Regions from separate parts of the Paenibacillus nanchangensis genome, predicted to be linked through region 2. Evidence: riboswitches for the same ligand, from Rfam matches in the RefSeq annotation. Region 2 holds a riboswitch; the other holds the start of a gene.

Region 1 (7,912 bases), on a different contig from region 2:
CAGAAATTCGAGATTGACCCACGTCATCGCCGGATATTTCGCAAAGGTGCGCAGCGGGATAAAAGGCACAGCCGTTTTGAGTTCCCGGCGCACGAAAGCAATCAGCAGCACCACACCCGCCAGACCGGTAAGAGCTTGTACGGACGAAAACTGTCCAGTTGATTTGGCCGACAGCAGACCGGCAAGAAGCGCAACCAGACCTGCCGCAAACAAGGCAATACCGGGCACATCCATTTTGGACATCCATTGGCGAAACGAATAGCGGGGACGTGCGGATGCCGCATCTCCGTCCTTCGGAATCATTTTCCAAGCCAAGAGAAAGCTTGCCAGCGTAAAGGGTAGATTCACAACAAAAATCGCCCGCCAATCCCACCAATGCACCAGCAGGCCGCCAACAAACGGTCCAAACGCCGCCGCTCCCGATAAAAACAAGGCTAAAACCGACAGCGCAACCGCTTGTTTTTCCGTAATGTGTACGCGTACAATCGCCATTCCAACCGCAGTCATCATGCTTGTCCCCACAGACTGCACAACGCGGGTGACGATGAGCCAGCCAAAAGACGGGCAAAACGGCGCAGCCAATGAGGCCAGAAAAGCGACGACCAGACCGGTTAAAAACAGAGGACGGCGGCCGAACACATCACTGGCTTTTCCCATCACGGGCTGCGCGACCGCACTTGCCAGATAAAAAGAAAAGATAATCCAGGAGACCGCTGTAAAGTCAAGCTGAAACACCTGCTGCAGCCTCGGGATGGCGACTGAAATCATCGAGGAGTTCAGCGGATTTAACAGGATGCCCAGTCCAACGGATATCATCAGCCACCAGTCACGGGTTTTCATAATTTTTTCCCCCTAAACGTTTTAAAGCAATCGTACGGGAAATGGCTGATTTACTCAAACGCATTTTATGCTATAATTACATAGACTGAAAGGAATGAAAGGTGGCGGAGTATGGAATTGCTTCAACTGCAATATTTTCTTGCCGTTGCCCGTTTGGAGCATATGACCGAGGCTGCACACAGCCTGCATGTAACACAGTCGTCGCTCAGTAAAACGATTCAGCGGCTGGAGGAAGACCTGGGGGTTCCGCTTTTCGACCGGACAAGCAGAAAGCTGCGGTTAAACGAATTTGGCAGCCGGTTCCTGCTCCGGGCGGAGCGTGCGCTGCTTGAGTTGGAAGAGGGGAGGCGGGAGCTTCGGGATCTCTCAAGGCAGGAACAGCACACGCTTGAACTGGCGGTAACTACGGCGAGCATGCTCCCAAATATTCTACGGGCGTTTCGGAGTGAAAATCCTGCGATCCAGTTTCATGTGCAAATGGTTGCCACAGAGGAAATGATTGCGCTGCTTTACAGAGGCGAAGTCGATTTCTGCTTGTCTTCCCCTCCTGTCTACAGGGAGGAGATCGCGTGTGAGATTGTGTACATCGATCCAATCCTTGTTGCCGTACCTAATAGTCACCGCCTGGCGGAGCGAACCAGCGTATCCTTGATGGACCTGCAGGAGGAAGGGTTTGTCGGGGTGAAAAAAGGCTACGGGACGCGCGATCTGGTCGATGCGGTGTGCAAAAAAGCGGGATTTGTCCCCCGCTATGTGTACGAAGGCGATGAACCTGCGCGGCTAAGCGCGCTGGTGGAAGCCGAAATCGGCCTCGCCTTTATGCCCGGCTCGGCCAGAAATGCGCGGGAGCAGATCAGCTACCTTCAGGTAGAGGATCAAGAGCTGAAGCGGGAAATCGCCTTGTTATGGCATAAAAGCCGTTATATTTCACAGGCCGCACAGCAGTTCCGCGAGGTCGCCGTCAGTTATTTTAATTCATTGGCCGCTCAGGACGGATTGTAATTCTAACAGTTAGAAGGGAGCACTATGGAGAAGTCAAACAAAGAAATATTTAACGAATGCTGTCTGCAAATTGCCGCAGCCTGCGAACCATTTGGATATAAATACTACAAATCCAAGAAAAAAATGATGAAGCAGGTAGGCTGCTTTACCGCCGAAGTCCATTTTGCAAGCAGTACATACAATATTCAGGGAAGTTATCTGGAGTTCAACACGAGCTGCAAAATGATAAACACAGCGACCGGAAAGGTATATTGGAATTTGCCGCTTTATCAGTTACGGGAAGGAAAAGGCAAGGTGTGGAACCTGGCGAAAGAACGGTTCAGGGAGCGGGAATTAACCGAGATCATCAAGATATTGCAGGAAAAGTTTTTTCCATTGGCAGAGAGCTATGGAACGAATATCGAAGGGGTCATTCAAAACGTCGTTGATAGCGGATGGTTTATCGGGCACAAAACCGATATTTATCTGCTTGAAGTATTGGATTTGGTTGCAGACTTTGGCACGCAGGAGCAGGTTACCGAATGCGTTCATCACTATATCCGTCATTTACCGAAGGATGTACAACAGCGTTTCAAATTCGATTATAGGCTGTACCAGTCAAGCGGACAAACGGCAAGCACGATTAATAACCGCAAGCTGATTCCTTTTATGGTGGAGCGGGGGATCCATTATCCCTAAGAGGCCAAGCCCGGAAGATTGATTCTAGCGGACCCGGCCTAATCGTGAAGGGGATGAAACAGGACCTATAGAGAACACGCCGATATCAACAGGTACTATAACACCGAAAAATAGGCGGTCGATTCTCGAAAAAGCTGCTCGTCCGTAGGCGGATTCGGCTTCAAGCGAAATGTTTGATTCTCTGCCCCGGCGGCCAGCTTAAGCGCCTTTTGATGGGCTGTCTTCAGGTCCTGAAGAGCAGACGCAACAAGTGCCAGCTGATCAGACCGCCACTGCCGGCCCTCGAGCTGCAGGATGTTTAGGGCCTCCGCCGCCGTTCGCCTCCGGATTGCTTTTAAAAAACCGCCCCATTTGATCAAGTCCATCCCGGGAGCGCGACCGGCGGCAATGCGGCATAACCCTATCCCGCTGAATGTCCCGCAGGTGAGTTTCAGGACGAAGCAGCAGCCACGCTGGCGCCGGTTGGCCGGAAGAAAGGAAGGCGGCTCTTTAAACAAAAACAATTCGATTTGGGTTAAAGGGGAATCATCCATTCCGTATGCCCTCCAGGTTGGACAGAATTGTGAAACCAATTTGATGAGCGTCAGATGCCCGCTGAATACAGGCTTGCAGCTCCTGGTCATTTTCACACACCGCCGCATGCTCAAGCCATACAGACGTTTTTGTTTTATGCACAAAGGAAACATGGCAGGGAAAACACTGCCGGGAGCGCAAAACATACCAGCCCGGGCGCATTTCCCGCCACGGTTGTTTAAACGCGGCAAGCAGCGGGAGCCTCGTCCGGCCGGACCAGTCTTGTTCCTGCTGGATCGTCCGGATTTCTTGATAAATTTCACGCACCGTCCTATCGTCCGCACATTCCCGTAAAGACAGGGAAAGGTTGAACTGGCGGAGAATTTCCACGCGATGCTCGCCAAAGCCATATCCAACCACATACCGATGTCCGTGTTCTTCGTACCATACTGCCCCGAAACACCGAAATTCCAAGCTAACCGGGTCCAATAACCCGCGGCATGTACCAAAATAATAAGTTTTCATTTTTGTCCCTCCACCAGCTGTTTACAGCAGCGTTTGCAATGGCTCGCCTTGGCCCAGAATGGGCAAAAAAAACCGCAGGCGGAGATTAACCTCCGCTGCGGTTTGCATAGACCGGCACACGGCCGCGTCTGCAAATAGCATGGCGTAAAAAAGGTTCTCTCCACTGCGCTGACGAGGTTAGCTGCCGGATTCGGACGGTGAGAGACGTCCTGCCTCACGGGATACGTTTGTCCCGTGTCGGATTCACACCAAAGCAGGCCCTTTGAAACGGCCTGTGGTTCCCCCGCTTCCCGGGTTCCGGGAATTAAGCGTTTTGTTCAAATCGAATGATACACTTCCCGAAATGCCTTTGTAAAAGCTGAGAAAGAGGCTCACACGCTGTGAGGGAGGAAATCTTCGGCTCAGCACCAATGAAACAGAGATAATCTGAATTTTTGGTCATTTTCGCTGGAGTTTACTCGGATAAGCTTGAATTTTCATGAAAACTCTCAAAAATGAAGAACATTACTTCGGAACATTGCTTGGCGGCGTTAGCATCGGCAAACTGCTGTACGCAAAAACGCCGGGCGGTCAGTCCGGCGTCAGCAGACGGTAGCCGATGCCCGGCTCCGTTACAATCAGTTTTGGCTGCGTGGAGTCCAACTCCAGTTTTTTGCGCAAATGTCCGATATAGACCCGCAGATAATGGGTTTCCGACTCATCCAGATGGCTTCCCCATACCTGCTGCAGCAGCTGGAGCTGGGTCACAATTCTGCCCGCATTGGTGGCGAGCACCTTCAGAAGATCGTATTCGGTTGGCGTCAGTTTAACCCGCTCGCCGTTCTGCGTCACAATCCGCTGGGCGAGATCAATCGTCAGCTCGCCAATCTGCAGCACCGGTTCGCTGCCCGAACCCGCCACATGGCGCAGGGCCACCCGGATTCTTGCGACCAGCTCACCCATGCTGAACGGCTTGGTTACATAATCGTCCGCACCGCTGTCCAGCGCCTGGATTTTATCTTCTTCCCGGTCTTTGGCGGTCAGTACAATGATAGGTACGTTCGACCACTCCCGAATCCGGACAAGCACTTCCATCCCCGCCAGGTCAGGCAATCCAAGATCTAGCACAATCAGATCCGGATTGACCAAAGCGGCTTGAGTTATTCCTTCCTCGCCAGTAGACGCTTCGTGAATGGAATATTGATGGGCTTGCAGGGTCACCTTCAGCAGTTTGCGGATTTGCGCTTCGTCATCGACGATCAAGATGCGTGCTCCAGGGTTATTCAAAATTATCCTTCTCCGTTTCTGTTCCGTTAGTTTCCAGCTGTACTCCGTGGTGCCTTTCAACAGGGAGAGTTACCGCCACAGTCATCCCTTGAGGCGTATTCGGTTTTGCCGAAATCGTTCCATTGTGCAGCTCCACAATTCCTTTACAGATGGCCAGCCCTAGTCCGGTACCGGTGATCTGCTTGCTTGCATTCGAACGGTAGAATTTTTCAAAAATCCGGCCGTATTCATCGCTTCCAAGACCGATCCCCTGATCGGAGACGGTTAGGGTTAGAGTGTGCTCCGCAGCATAAGCCTCGATTACGATTTCGCTGCCGTCCGGGCTGTATTTGATGGCGTTGCTGACCACATTCACCAGCATCTGTTCTAATAATACTTCGTCTCCCCGCACCATGGGGAGCTCCTTCGGTAAAATTACACGGAGCTTGCGGTCCTGTTGAACATCCTTTACCTGCGCCAGCGTGACGCCGATAAGGTCCTCGATATCGCACCAGTTTTTTTTGAGCCGCAGCATGCCGCTTTCCAGTCTCACCATGCTGAGCAAATTAATGACCAGCCGGTTCATCCGGTGCGCCCCGCTGCGGATGGTAAGCAGCAGCTCCATACGGTCCTCCGGGGAAAAAAGCTTGTCACCCTCAATCAATCCGGTTACCGAGCCGATGATGGCCGCGAGCGGTGTCCGCAGTTCATGGGAAACGGAATCCAGGATTGCGGTGCGGATCCGCTCCGATTCGGCAGTTAAATGCGCGATTTTGGCTTCTTCCTCGAGCTTGACCCGGGCGATCGCGCTGGCCGCCAGCCCGGCGATCGCCTCCAGCATCCGCTGCTGCTCGCCGGAGAAGACATGGCCCCGCTCTTTCACATGAAGAGCCAGCACGCCGTGTACCCGGTCTTCGGTTCGCAGCGGAAGATAAAACCCCTGGGAATCCCTTAACGTTTCCGTACCATATCCAACCGCTTCCCCCTGATCAAAGGAGAGCTGAGCCGTCACCTTTTCCGTTTCGCTAAGTCCCCAGTCCTCCTGTACGGCAAAAGAGTGGGACAATACCACTGAATTCCGTTCATCCGGCAAGTATACCGCAATATCACAGCCGGTGGTGTGCGAAACCTGACGGGATACGTTTTCCAACAGGGCATGGATGTCCGTTATGTCGCTCATCTGCCGGCTGAGCTCAAACAGCGCCGCGGTGGTCGCTTCCCGCTGTTCGGAGTACCGCAGCTGCCGCTTCAATTTTACCGCGAGGGTAGCTGTAAGTATGGCTACCGCCAAAAAAACGGAAAAGGAGATCAAATACCGCAGATCGGCGATCGTAAAACTCAGCACAGGGGTCACAAAAAAGAAATCAAACACAAGCACACCTAAAACGGCGGCGAACATGGCAGGCCGCAGACCCCAATACACCGCGCTTAACAGCACCGGCAGCAGATACAGCAGCGCTATATTCACCGCCTCAAAAGCCAGTCCAAAAGGTCTCATCAGCAGGGTCATGCTGGTGATCATCATAATAATCAGCAGATACGGCTTAAGCGGGTTCAGCTTCATTTTCCATTTCGGCATGGATATTCCTCTCTCTCTCTCGTTCAACATTCCCGTTCCTACTATAGCTCAGCACCCTGTAAAAAAGGAATAAAAGAACCGGTAAACAGGCGTAAAAATCACATAAAAATGGAGAAAAACCATCCTGCGGGCTAGAAAATGAAAGAAAATTCAAGTTATCCTTTGTTTTGGTTCACCTCAAGACCAGAAGTTTCCCATAATCAGAGAATTTCACCGCTGTACGGTTTTACAAAAAACTGGCGCAGCGTTAAGATTCGGTTCATGAATTGAAGGGAATTCGATTCTGACAGGGCAGCCTGCCTGGCCTATCTGGCGAGTCAACGGAACGGAGGTCCGGGTGAGAGCGGACCGCCCGAAACCGGACGACCATTGTCGTCATCGGCTCAGCCAGTAACGACGGGGCGCCTCTCACCGCCGGAATCCGCCGGGAGACGTGCAGGTCATGCTGGAACAAATGCATAGACGGCGTGCTAGATTCGGGGGAGGAGCATATGGAACAGAGCCGGGTAGTCGTCGCCGCTTCAAACAAGGCGGGATTGGAATTCGTAAAATTGCTGCTGCATCAAAAAATACCGGTAGCGGCCTTAACCAATAACAAAAAGGAAGAGCAGCTGCTGAGAGAATTGGGCGTGCAGGACATCCTGCACGTTCGCACCACCCGCGGCAATGCCTGCGGGATGCCTGATTTTCCAGTCAGGCAGGTGCTTATTTTCGAGGCCAGCCTGCCGCTTAGCTGCCAGTATTTGCAGCTCGTCAGCCAGTGGTCCTGCCAGCAGGTAACGGTGGTCACCCCCGTTTGGCACCCCGAGGCCATATACAAAAAGCTGGGAGCGTCATACGTCATTTACAGCCGTACCGGCAACGTCGTTTTTTTGCTAAAGCAGATGAAAGAGTAAACAGGTGGAGGTGTTCGTGACATGATGGACATTTGGATGATTTTAACATTGGTTGTCAGCGCCTTGCTGGTGCTTGGCTTTATCGTATGGTGCGATAAGGCGATAGAGGATACGGGAGGGGAAGGCGCATGACCATCGTTTTGATTTTCACAGGCATCGTGCTGATTTATTTGATCTACGCCTTGCTTCATCCGGAGAAATTTTAAGTACTGTTTGCAGCTCATGCCAGGGAGGAACGGAAATGGATATTTTGCAAATCTGCATTGTGATCGGTATTTTGATCCTGATCGCCAAACCGCTTGGGTCTTATTTATACCATGTATTTTCCAATGAGCCTAACCGCACGGATAAAATATTTGGCTGGGCGGAAAAACCCATCTTCGCGTTAAGCGGTCTGAAAAAACGGAAAGGGATGCCGTGGAAACGATACGCAATCAGCGTGGTCGTTACGAATTTCGTGCTTGTCGCCTTAAGTTATCTGGTGCTGCGGGTCCAGAACGGGCTGCCGCTGAATCCCAACGGCATCGGCAGGATGGAGCCGACGCTGGTGTTTAACACCATCATCAGTTTCATGACGAATACGAACCTGCAGCATTACAGCGGTGAAACGGGCTTGACCTACTTCTCGCAGATG
Region 2 (7,912 bases):
GCGACGAGGAAGGCCATCCGCAATCTGTTATTCACGTCTCGCGGGATATGACGGAACGGAACCGGATGGAGGAGCTGCTTCGCCGTTCGGAGAAGCTGACCACAGTCGGCCAATTGGCGGCAGGCGTAGCGCATGAGATCCGCAACCCGTTAACGACGCTGCGGGGATTTCTCCAGCTTCAGCAGGAGAAAAAGGTTCTCGTGCCGCTGCATGTCGAGCTGATGTTGTCCGAGCTGGAGCGGATCAATTTGATTGTCAGCGAGTTCCTGATTTTGGCGAAGCCGCAGGCGGTGCATTTTCAGTCAAAAGATGTGCGTTATATCCTGAGTGATGTGGTGTCCCTTTTGGACAGCCAAGCACATTTGTATGGAATTGAGTTCGTTGCGGACTTTTCTTCGGTTCCGGGTACGGTTCACTGTGAAGAAAACCAGTTGAAACAGGTGTTTATCAACATTATGAAAAATGCAATCGAAGCCATGCCGAGCGGCGGAAAAATCACCATTCAGCAGTCGATCGAGGAAGCATTTGTCCGGATCGTGATTTCGGACCAAGGGCAAGGCATCCCCGAAGAGATGCTGCCGAAGCTTGGCGAACCGTTTTTCACCAATAAAGAGACCGGCACAGGATTGGGCCTGATGATCAGCCAGCGTATTATTCAAGCGCATAAGGGCACGATGGAGATACAGAGCGAGGTGGGACGCGGGACGTCCGTCATCATCAAGCTGCCCGCAGGAGACCTGCTGAAGCAGGATAAAGGCGAAGAGGCGTCTCCTGAGGCCTAGAGACAGATCGGAGTGAACGACAGCATGCGGATCAACAAATTCATCAGCGAGACCGGTTACTGCTCCCGGCGCGAAGCAGACAAGCTGGTGGAGAGCGGCAGGGTAACGATTAATGGAGAGACGGCGGTGCTTGGCAGCCAGGCGGAGGCGGGCGACGAGGTACGGATTGACGGCAAACCGCTTCTGTCGACCGCCAAAACCGTGTATATTGCGTTAAACAAGCCGGTAGGGATTACCTCCACAACAGAAGAACACGTAAAAGGCAATATAGTTGATTTTGTTGGGCATACGGAGCGGATTTTTCCAATCGGACGTCTGGATAAGGATTCGGAGGGGTTGATCCTCTTAACCAATGACGGGGATGTCGTTAACAAGATCCTCCGCGCGGAGGGCCGGCATGAAAAAGAGTATATTGTGACGGTTGACCGGCCGGTAACGCCTTCTTTTCTGACAGGGATGGCAAGCGGCGTAAAGATTTTGGGAAGCAAAACACTGCCCTGTGACGTGACCAGAGTCTCGGACAGAGTATTCCGGATTATTCTGACAGAGGGCAAAAACCGGCAGATCCGCAGGATGTGCAGCGCATTCGGTTATGAAGTGCGGCGGCTGCAGCGGATCCGGATTATGAACATCCGGCTGGGGACGCTCCCTGTCGGAAAGTGGCGGGATTTGACCGATAGCGAGAAGGAAGAGCTCGGCCGGCTGCTGCAGTACCGTCTGCTGTAAGGATAGCGCCCCGTCTCCTCCGGCCTCCCTGCTCCTTGGATGACACATCAGCATGTGTCTGTAACGAGTGAGTAGGTGGGGAAGTGCAGCAAAGTGAGTAGATGGGAAAGAACTGCAAGAGTGCAAGCGAGTAATGCTTGTAAGGGCGTATAAGACGCGTCCCGTAACGATGCGGGTAAACGGATAGAGCAAGCAGGGCACAAATAAAGGACTCTCGATGACCGAGAGTCCTTTATCGTCTAATTGGCTGGTTTAGCCGGATTCGCTGAGATGGTCTGTTTGCCGTCCTGATATTTACGCAGGATGGATACTTCGACCCGCCGGTTCTTGGCTCTTCCTGCAGCTGTGTTGTTATCGCTCACCGGCTGATATTCGCCGTAGCCGATTACACTAAACTTGGTTGGATCGAGGTTTTTGTTGAGCAGCAGGATCTTAAGGAACTGTGTAGCGCGGTTGGCGCTCAGCTCCCAGTTTGAAGAATAGATACTGTTCGATATCGGAATATTGTCTGTATGGCCTTGTACGACCACATTATAATCCGGGAACTGCTGCAAAATGTAGGAGATCGACTTGGCCAGCTGGCGCGATTCATCTTTGACAGCTGCCTGTCCCGAAGCAAACAAAGCCTGGTCACTGATCGTGATCATTAGCTGCGACTGATTCAGCTTGGTACTGAGCAGGTTGGTTAACCCGCTTTTTTTGATGTATTCGTCAAACTGCTTCTTAAGTTTCTCCAGATTCTCTTGTTCTTGCTGGCGAAGCTTCGCCAGGTCCTGGTTGCCGGTGTTTTCGGCCACCACATTGTCCATCTGTTCGCCTTTGCCTTGATCCAAGCTCGAATCGGTAGGTGCGGCAGCGCTGTGGTCCAGGACGCCTGTGCCTCCGTTAAGGACCATACTGAAGGCTTGGCTCATTTCTTCGAATTTCTTGGCGTCGGTGGCGCTCATAGCGTACATAACCAGAAACAGGGCAACCAGCAGGGTCATCAAGTCGGAATAAGGCAGCAGCCAGGATTCGTCGGCATGCTCCTCGTGATCCTCGTGCCGGGCCTTTTTACTCACTTGTGCCGCCCTCCTTCTCGGTGTTCATCTTGGCGCGTTCGGTCGGCGTCAGGAAGACGGACAGTTTCTGGTTGATCGCGATGGTTGAAACGCCGGACTGAATAGACAGCAGGCCTTCGAGCATCATCATCCGAATCTCCATCTCTTGCTTGGACATCCGTTTCAGCTTGTTGGAGATCGGGTGCCAGAGCACGTAACCGGTAAAGATACCAAGCAATGTGGCGATAAAGGCGGCGCCAATTGCGTGAGCGAGCTTCTCCATCTCACTCATGTCCGCCAGAGCGGCAATCAGACCGATAACGGCCCCGAGTACCCCCAGCGTAGGCGCGTACATCCCGGCTTGGGAGAAAATAAGCGCGCCGGCTTTGTGGCGCTCCTCGGTGGCGTGAATATCCTCCATCAGGACGTCGCGTACAAATTCCTGGTCGTTGCCGTCGATAATCATCCGCATGCCGTTGCGCAGGAATCCGTCTTCAATTTCGTCAACTTTCGACTCCAATGCGAGCAGGCCTTCGCGGCGGGTGATGGATGCCCAGTCCATGAACATGGAGATCAATTCCTGTTTGCTGATCATCTTCTTGCGCTTTACGGTCATCAAAAGCAGTTTAGGAGCTTTCTTTACCTCGTTAAACGGGAAGGCCATGAAGACTGATGCAGCCGTCCCCACCAATATTATGACGTAAGCGGCAGGATTGTTTAGAGCTGTCAGTGGAGCATGTTTTAGCACCATACCGTATACAACAGCAACTAACCCTAGTACTAAACCAATAATTGTTGAAATTTCCATTTATGCACCTCGTCCATGAGATTTAACCGTGGTCCGTCTTTGCCGCGCAGTTCGTCCCTGAACATGCGGCAGGGTACCGTAGCGTATACATCGTGACGTATATTCTTATTTATCGACAGGGCAAGCTTTTTTGTGAAGTGATATTTTTAGGCTATAATGGAAAAAAGGAAGATCAGCCTATATGCGAAAACGGAGTGATACAACGTGGGAGTAAAGCACGGGAGAGATTATGGAGAAATATTGACGGACCTGACCAAGGCGGTCTCGATGATCCCGGACAGTTATCTGTTTTTTGAAATGGACCCGGAGGATTGGGAGCAGCTTCCTGAGGAATCCAAAGCGGAAGTATGGGAAGCGCTTGCCGAGGATTTGTTCTACGGGCTTGGCAGTGAACCGGTTATTCATGTCGGCAGCGGTGTGGTAATGCATGATCCGGATACCCACCGGATTAATGTGATGGCCGGGGAGGAAGACCTGGTATCGGTGGAACTGGTCTAACGGCAGGCGGGTCCAAAGGAGGATTTGCCCGAAAGTCAGGCCGCGTGGTAAAATTACAGGAGAAACGACTCAGCGAATACGGTGCGTTAACGAATAGCCGCACATCGTATTCATATTTATCAGGAACCGGGAATACATTTAACCGAAAATGGCCTTTTTTCTGGCGCATCCCTTGGACCAAGCAGCTGAGGGATGTTTTGCTTGAAGGAGGCGTCAAGCCGTTCGCAAGCAAACGGTAGTAAGGGAGGATATACCATTGTTATTCACTGAGGCAGAGCTGCAGGAGCAAGTCGGCAAGCTGGAGGGTTGGAAGCTGGATGACGGCGTGCTGGTGCGCAAATACGTCTTCTCCGAATTTATGAAAGGCATTGCGTTTGTCGATGAGGTGGCTGCCATCTCGGAAGCGTTTGATCACCATCCGCATATCACAATCGACTACAAGAATGTGACGTTAAGACTGACGACACGCGAAGAGGGCGGAGTAACGGCGCTGGATATACGGGAGGCGCACGAGTTCAACGAGGCGTTCGAGAAGTCGCGGGGCGGACAATAAATCAGGACGTGCAGAATAATTCAATATAGCAGGGGCTAGAGGCAGGCAGAGATCGCGGAGCGGATTCCGGACGGTCTCTGCTTTTTTGCTTAGAGACGCAAAAAAACCGCCGAATACACAGTCTGTACCCGGCGGCCCCTTAACGGGAAGGAATTCAGTCATTTCATTTCGGACAAATACATGGCCACATTGGCAATCTCTTCGGGTGCAAGCTTGTCTTTAAAGGACGGCATCTGTCCGCGTCCTTTGCTGATGACTTTGTAGATCGCTTCAGCGTCATGCTGGCTGCCTTCATTTTGCAGGCTTGGGCCGACGCCGCCCTGCAGCTGGTCTCCATGGCAGCTGATACAGTTGGCTTTTACGGTCGCTTCCGCAGCCGCGGTATCCAGCTGGACTACAGGCATGGTCGGATTGTTCTGCTCGGCGACCTGCTCTTTGCCCGGCAGAGTAAACATCAATATAACTGCGAACGCGCAAGCCAGGAAAAATAAACCGCTCATCAACCATTTTTGCATCCCATTCGTCCTTTCTATGTAAGCTCTTCCCTCATTATAACGGAAGGTGAAGCGGTATCATAGCCATTGTGTCAAAAAACAGACAAATATTAGCGGGTATTCCCGCTATTCCAACCCTTCACTGTGCGTCTCGTCATAGACCATGCAGTAAAAAGGCTTCATTCCGTTGGGGGTTTGGCGTTCATAGGTGTCCGTGATCGTAAATCCGCTTCGCTGATAGGCGCGGATAGCCCGCTGATTCCAAGTCAGGACTTCGAGATCAATCTCCTGCCCCGGGTAGCGGCGGCGGGCCTCCCGAACCAGGGCTTTTACGAAAGAAGGACCGTTACCCTGGCCGCATAAATCGGGGCGCATCCCGATGCCCAAACGGACCACCCGATCCATAGGAAACAACTGACCGAAACCGCATAGTTCACCTTTAACGTCAAGCACCGAAACATACTGGCTATCGCGCAGCTCGGGATCTCCGAACTCCACGCCAAGCGCCTCCATCTGCTCCCAAGGCAGCCAGCCGTATATATTGTAAGGAGCCTCATATTTCCAGTCACATACCGCTCGCGCATGTTTGACTTGCATGGGAATAACCTGAAATAACCGCGGAGATACAGACATAGGCGGGCACCCTTCCTTCATTAATTAGGAACTAACCTGGGGAGGAGAGACCGTCCGTTTCCCCATCATTATTATATACCTAATCCGGACAGTTCGAAGCAAGCATCCAGTTGAGTGGAGAGGTGAACTTGACAAATGAAAAAAAATTTGAATTTCTGATCCGAAATAGGCCTAAAGGCTGTTTGATACCCGGTGGTAAGGGTAAATTAGTGATGTGTAGACAAAAAAAGACTCCTTCCAAAGATTTCGGCAAAAATCTTGGGAAAGAGCCTTTGAATGGTGAATGTGATTACATTACATCATCGTTGTCTTCCGATTCCGTGGCGACGGACTCGTAAGTGTCGGTACTCATAATTCGTTTGGCGCCAACGTAGCGGTTGACGTAGTAGCTATCGTTCAGCGAGCTGATGGTTACACCACGTTTTGAGGAGGCATGAGCAAACTTTCCGTCGCCCACATATACTCCGACATGGGACACGCCTCTGCCGCTTGTGTTGAAGAAGACGAGATCTCCCGATCTTAAATCATCCCGGGAAACTGCGGAACCCATCTTGTATTGGGCCCCCGATTGATGAGGAAGCTTGATACCAAGCTTGTCGAATACGTACATAGTGAATCCGGAGCAATCAAATCCGTTAGTGGTGGTTCCGCCGGAAACATATTTCGTTCCAATTGCGGCCTCAACTGCGGAGTCCAGCTTGGAGTCTGCAAAAGCGCTTCCCGCTCCGAGGGTAAGTGCGAGGGAAAAACTGAGGACTGCGGCTGCCAACTTCTTCTTCAAAATATAAACCCCTTCCATGCCTGCGAGGTTAGCTTAAGGATTCGGTAGAAGGTTCCCCTATGACCCCTCTAATGACAGGAGGTCAATTCACCCAAAACTGGTTCCCCCGCTTCCCTGTCCGTCAGGGAACTCGGCGATTCTGATTAATGAATTCGGCGTTATGATCAATGAGTGACAAAAGCTTAGCAAATTATACGGCATTCGTTACAAAAATGTTACTAAAAACTCACTGCGCTTATTGTAACAAAGTAAAAGCCGGTTGGCAATCTTTACTTCCCCGCTAAATGGGGGGCAAGGTCGTTTTTTGAATTGAATGCGTTACCAAAAACCCTGTAACCACGCGGCTTTAAGCGGTTTTTATCATTTTTATGTCTTTTTTCCTGAACTGAGGTTTCAGCGAAAAAAAATAAGGGTAATAGGGAGAATAAGGAAAAGGAAAAACCCGGAAATTCGATTGCGGCAACAATCGGCTCCCGGGCTCCATTGATTAAAGTGAGGATTGTATAGAGGAGATTCGATCAATCGTAGGCTACAGTCTGATATTTGGAGGTACTCATAACACGTTTGGCGCCAACGTAGCGTTTGGACCAATAGCTTTCACTCAGCGAGCTGATGGTTACACCACGCGAAGAAGAGGATTGGGCGAACTTTCCGCCGCCAACATAAATACCTACGTGTGATATGCCTCGTCCTGTCGTGTTGAAGAATACGAGATCGCCGGAACGAAGCGCGCTGCGTTTTACAGCCGTTCCAATGTGATATTGAGATTTCGATGTACGGGGCAAAGTCACGCCCAGTTTCTTAAATACATACTTGGTGAAGCCGGAGCAGTCGAAGCCAGAGGTTGTAGTGCCGCCTGTCTTGTAGCTTACTCCGAGAGTAGAAGAAATGACATGGTCCATTTGGGTCGCTGCGGAAGCGCTTCCGCCCCCCACTGTGAAGGCAATCACAAGGCCCAGCGTTGCTGCGGTCAGTTTTGTCTTGATGGAACGTGTTTTCAACTAGTTGTTCTCCTTCCGGTGCCTGCGAGGTTAGCTCAAGGATTCGGTAGAAGGTTCCCTATGATCTCGGAATGAGATCAATTCACCCACAACTGGGTCCCCCGCTCCCCCGGTGCTGGGGAATTTGGCATGTTACGCACCTATAATGACTTGTCCAATCGGTAACAAATTAACGAGTAAAGATTACAAAGTTGTTACTAAGTACAGGTGTCATTGTAACAGAGGCCCGGACGTTTTGCAAATATTTTTGGCACATCGCTTCTAGTCAAAAGGGCGCACACAACAAAGCCGCCACCCGATAAGGGCGGCGGCTTGTGCCGCGAACGTTTCAGTTCCGTTGTTTGCTGCTCCAGAGATGATATTGGGCAGCGATTCCCCACAGTTTAAAAAGAGTGGCCGGGAACGGCGCGGCTTGTCTTGCAAGCAGCGCGGGCAGTCCGGGCCAGAGCCAGCCAACCAGCAGCGCCAGCAAATGGCTGAACACGCCGCCGGCTCCTAAAAGGAGCGATAAGCCGGTGGCCGGGACAATATTTTTAAAATAAGTCATTAGTGCAGCGGCGATGCTGCGGTTATGAACATACCCGAATTGCATATAT

The links. Region 2 has a riboswitch for cyclic di-AMP ahead of ACE6ED_RS26090 (C40 family peptidase). Riboswitches for the same ligand answer to the same signal wherever they lie in the genome.
Region 1: it holds a riboswitch for cyclic di-AMP, as region 2 does, so the genes downstream of both, ACE6ED_RS15430 (hypothetical protein) here and ACE6ED_RS26090 (C40 family peptidase) in region 2, are expected to answer to the same signal.

The regions. Positions count from the first base shown of each region.
Region 1 covers NZ_JBHOFD010000017.1:122,540-130,451, forward strand. Annotated here, with positions in the region: gene ACE6ED_RS15410 (MFS transporter) at 1-840, opposite strand, end outside; gene ACE6ED_RS15415 (LysR family transcriptional regulator) at 952-1,842, shown strand; gene ACE6ED_RS15420 (hypothetical protein) at 1,867-2,520, shown strand; gene ACE6ED_RS15425 (hypothetical protein) at 2,616-3,053, opposite strand; gene ACE6ED_RS15430 (hypothetical protein) at 3,046-3,558, opposite strand; cyclic di-AMP (ydaO/yuaA leader) riboswitch at 3,710-3,879, opposite strand; gene ACE6ED_RS15435 (response regulator) at 4,129-4,824, opposite strand; gene ACE6ED_RS15440 (ATP-binding protein) at 4,817-6,382, opposite strand; gene ACE6ED_RS15445 (hypothetical protein) at 6,874-7,278, shown strand; gene ACE6ED_RS15450 (potassium-transporting ATPase subunit F) at 7,407-7,484, shown strand; gene kdpA (potassium-transporting ATPase subunit KdpA) at 7,520-7,912, shown strand, end outside.
Region 2 covers NZ_JBHOFD010000044.1:29,389-37,300, reverse strand. Annotated here, with positions in the region: gene ACE6ED_RS26130 (ATP-binding protein) at 1-782, shown strand, start outside; gene rluF (23S rRNA pseudouridine(2604) synthase RluF) at 807-1,508, shown strand; gene ACE6ED_RS26120 (flagellar motor protein MotB) at 1,748-2,569, opposite strand; gene motA (flagellar motor stator protein MotA) at 2,562-3,356, opposite strand; gene ACE6ED_RS26110 (hypothetical protein) at 3,561-3,854, shown strand; gene ACE6ED_RS26105 (4a-hydroxytetrahydrobiopterin dehydratase) at 4,111-4,407, shown strand; gene ACE6ED_RS26100 (c-type cytochrome) at 4,566-4,922, opposite strand; gene ACE6ED_RS26095 (GNAT family N-acetyltransferase) at 5,028-5,534, opposite strand; gene ACE6ED_RS26090 (C40 family peptidase) at 5,824-6,315, opposite strand; cyclic di-AMP (ydaO/yuaA leader) riboswitch at 6,318-6,461, opposite strand; gene ACE6ED_RS26085 (C40 family peptidase) at 6,834-7,301, opposite strand; cyclic di-AMP (ydaO/yuaA leader) riboswitch at 7,321-7,456, opposite strand; gene ACE6ED_RS26080 (hypothetical protein) at 7,645-7,912, opposite strand, start outside.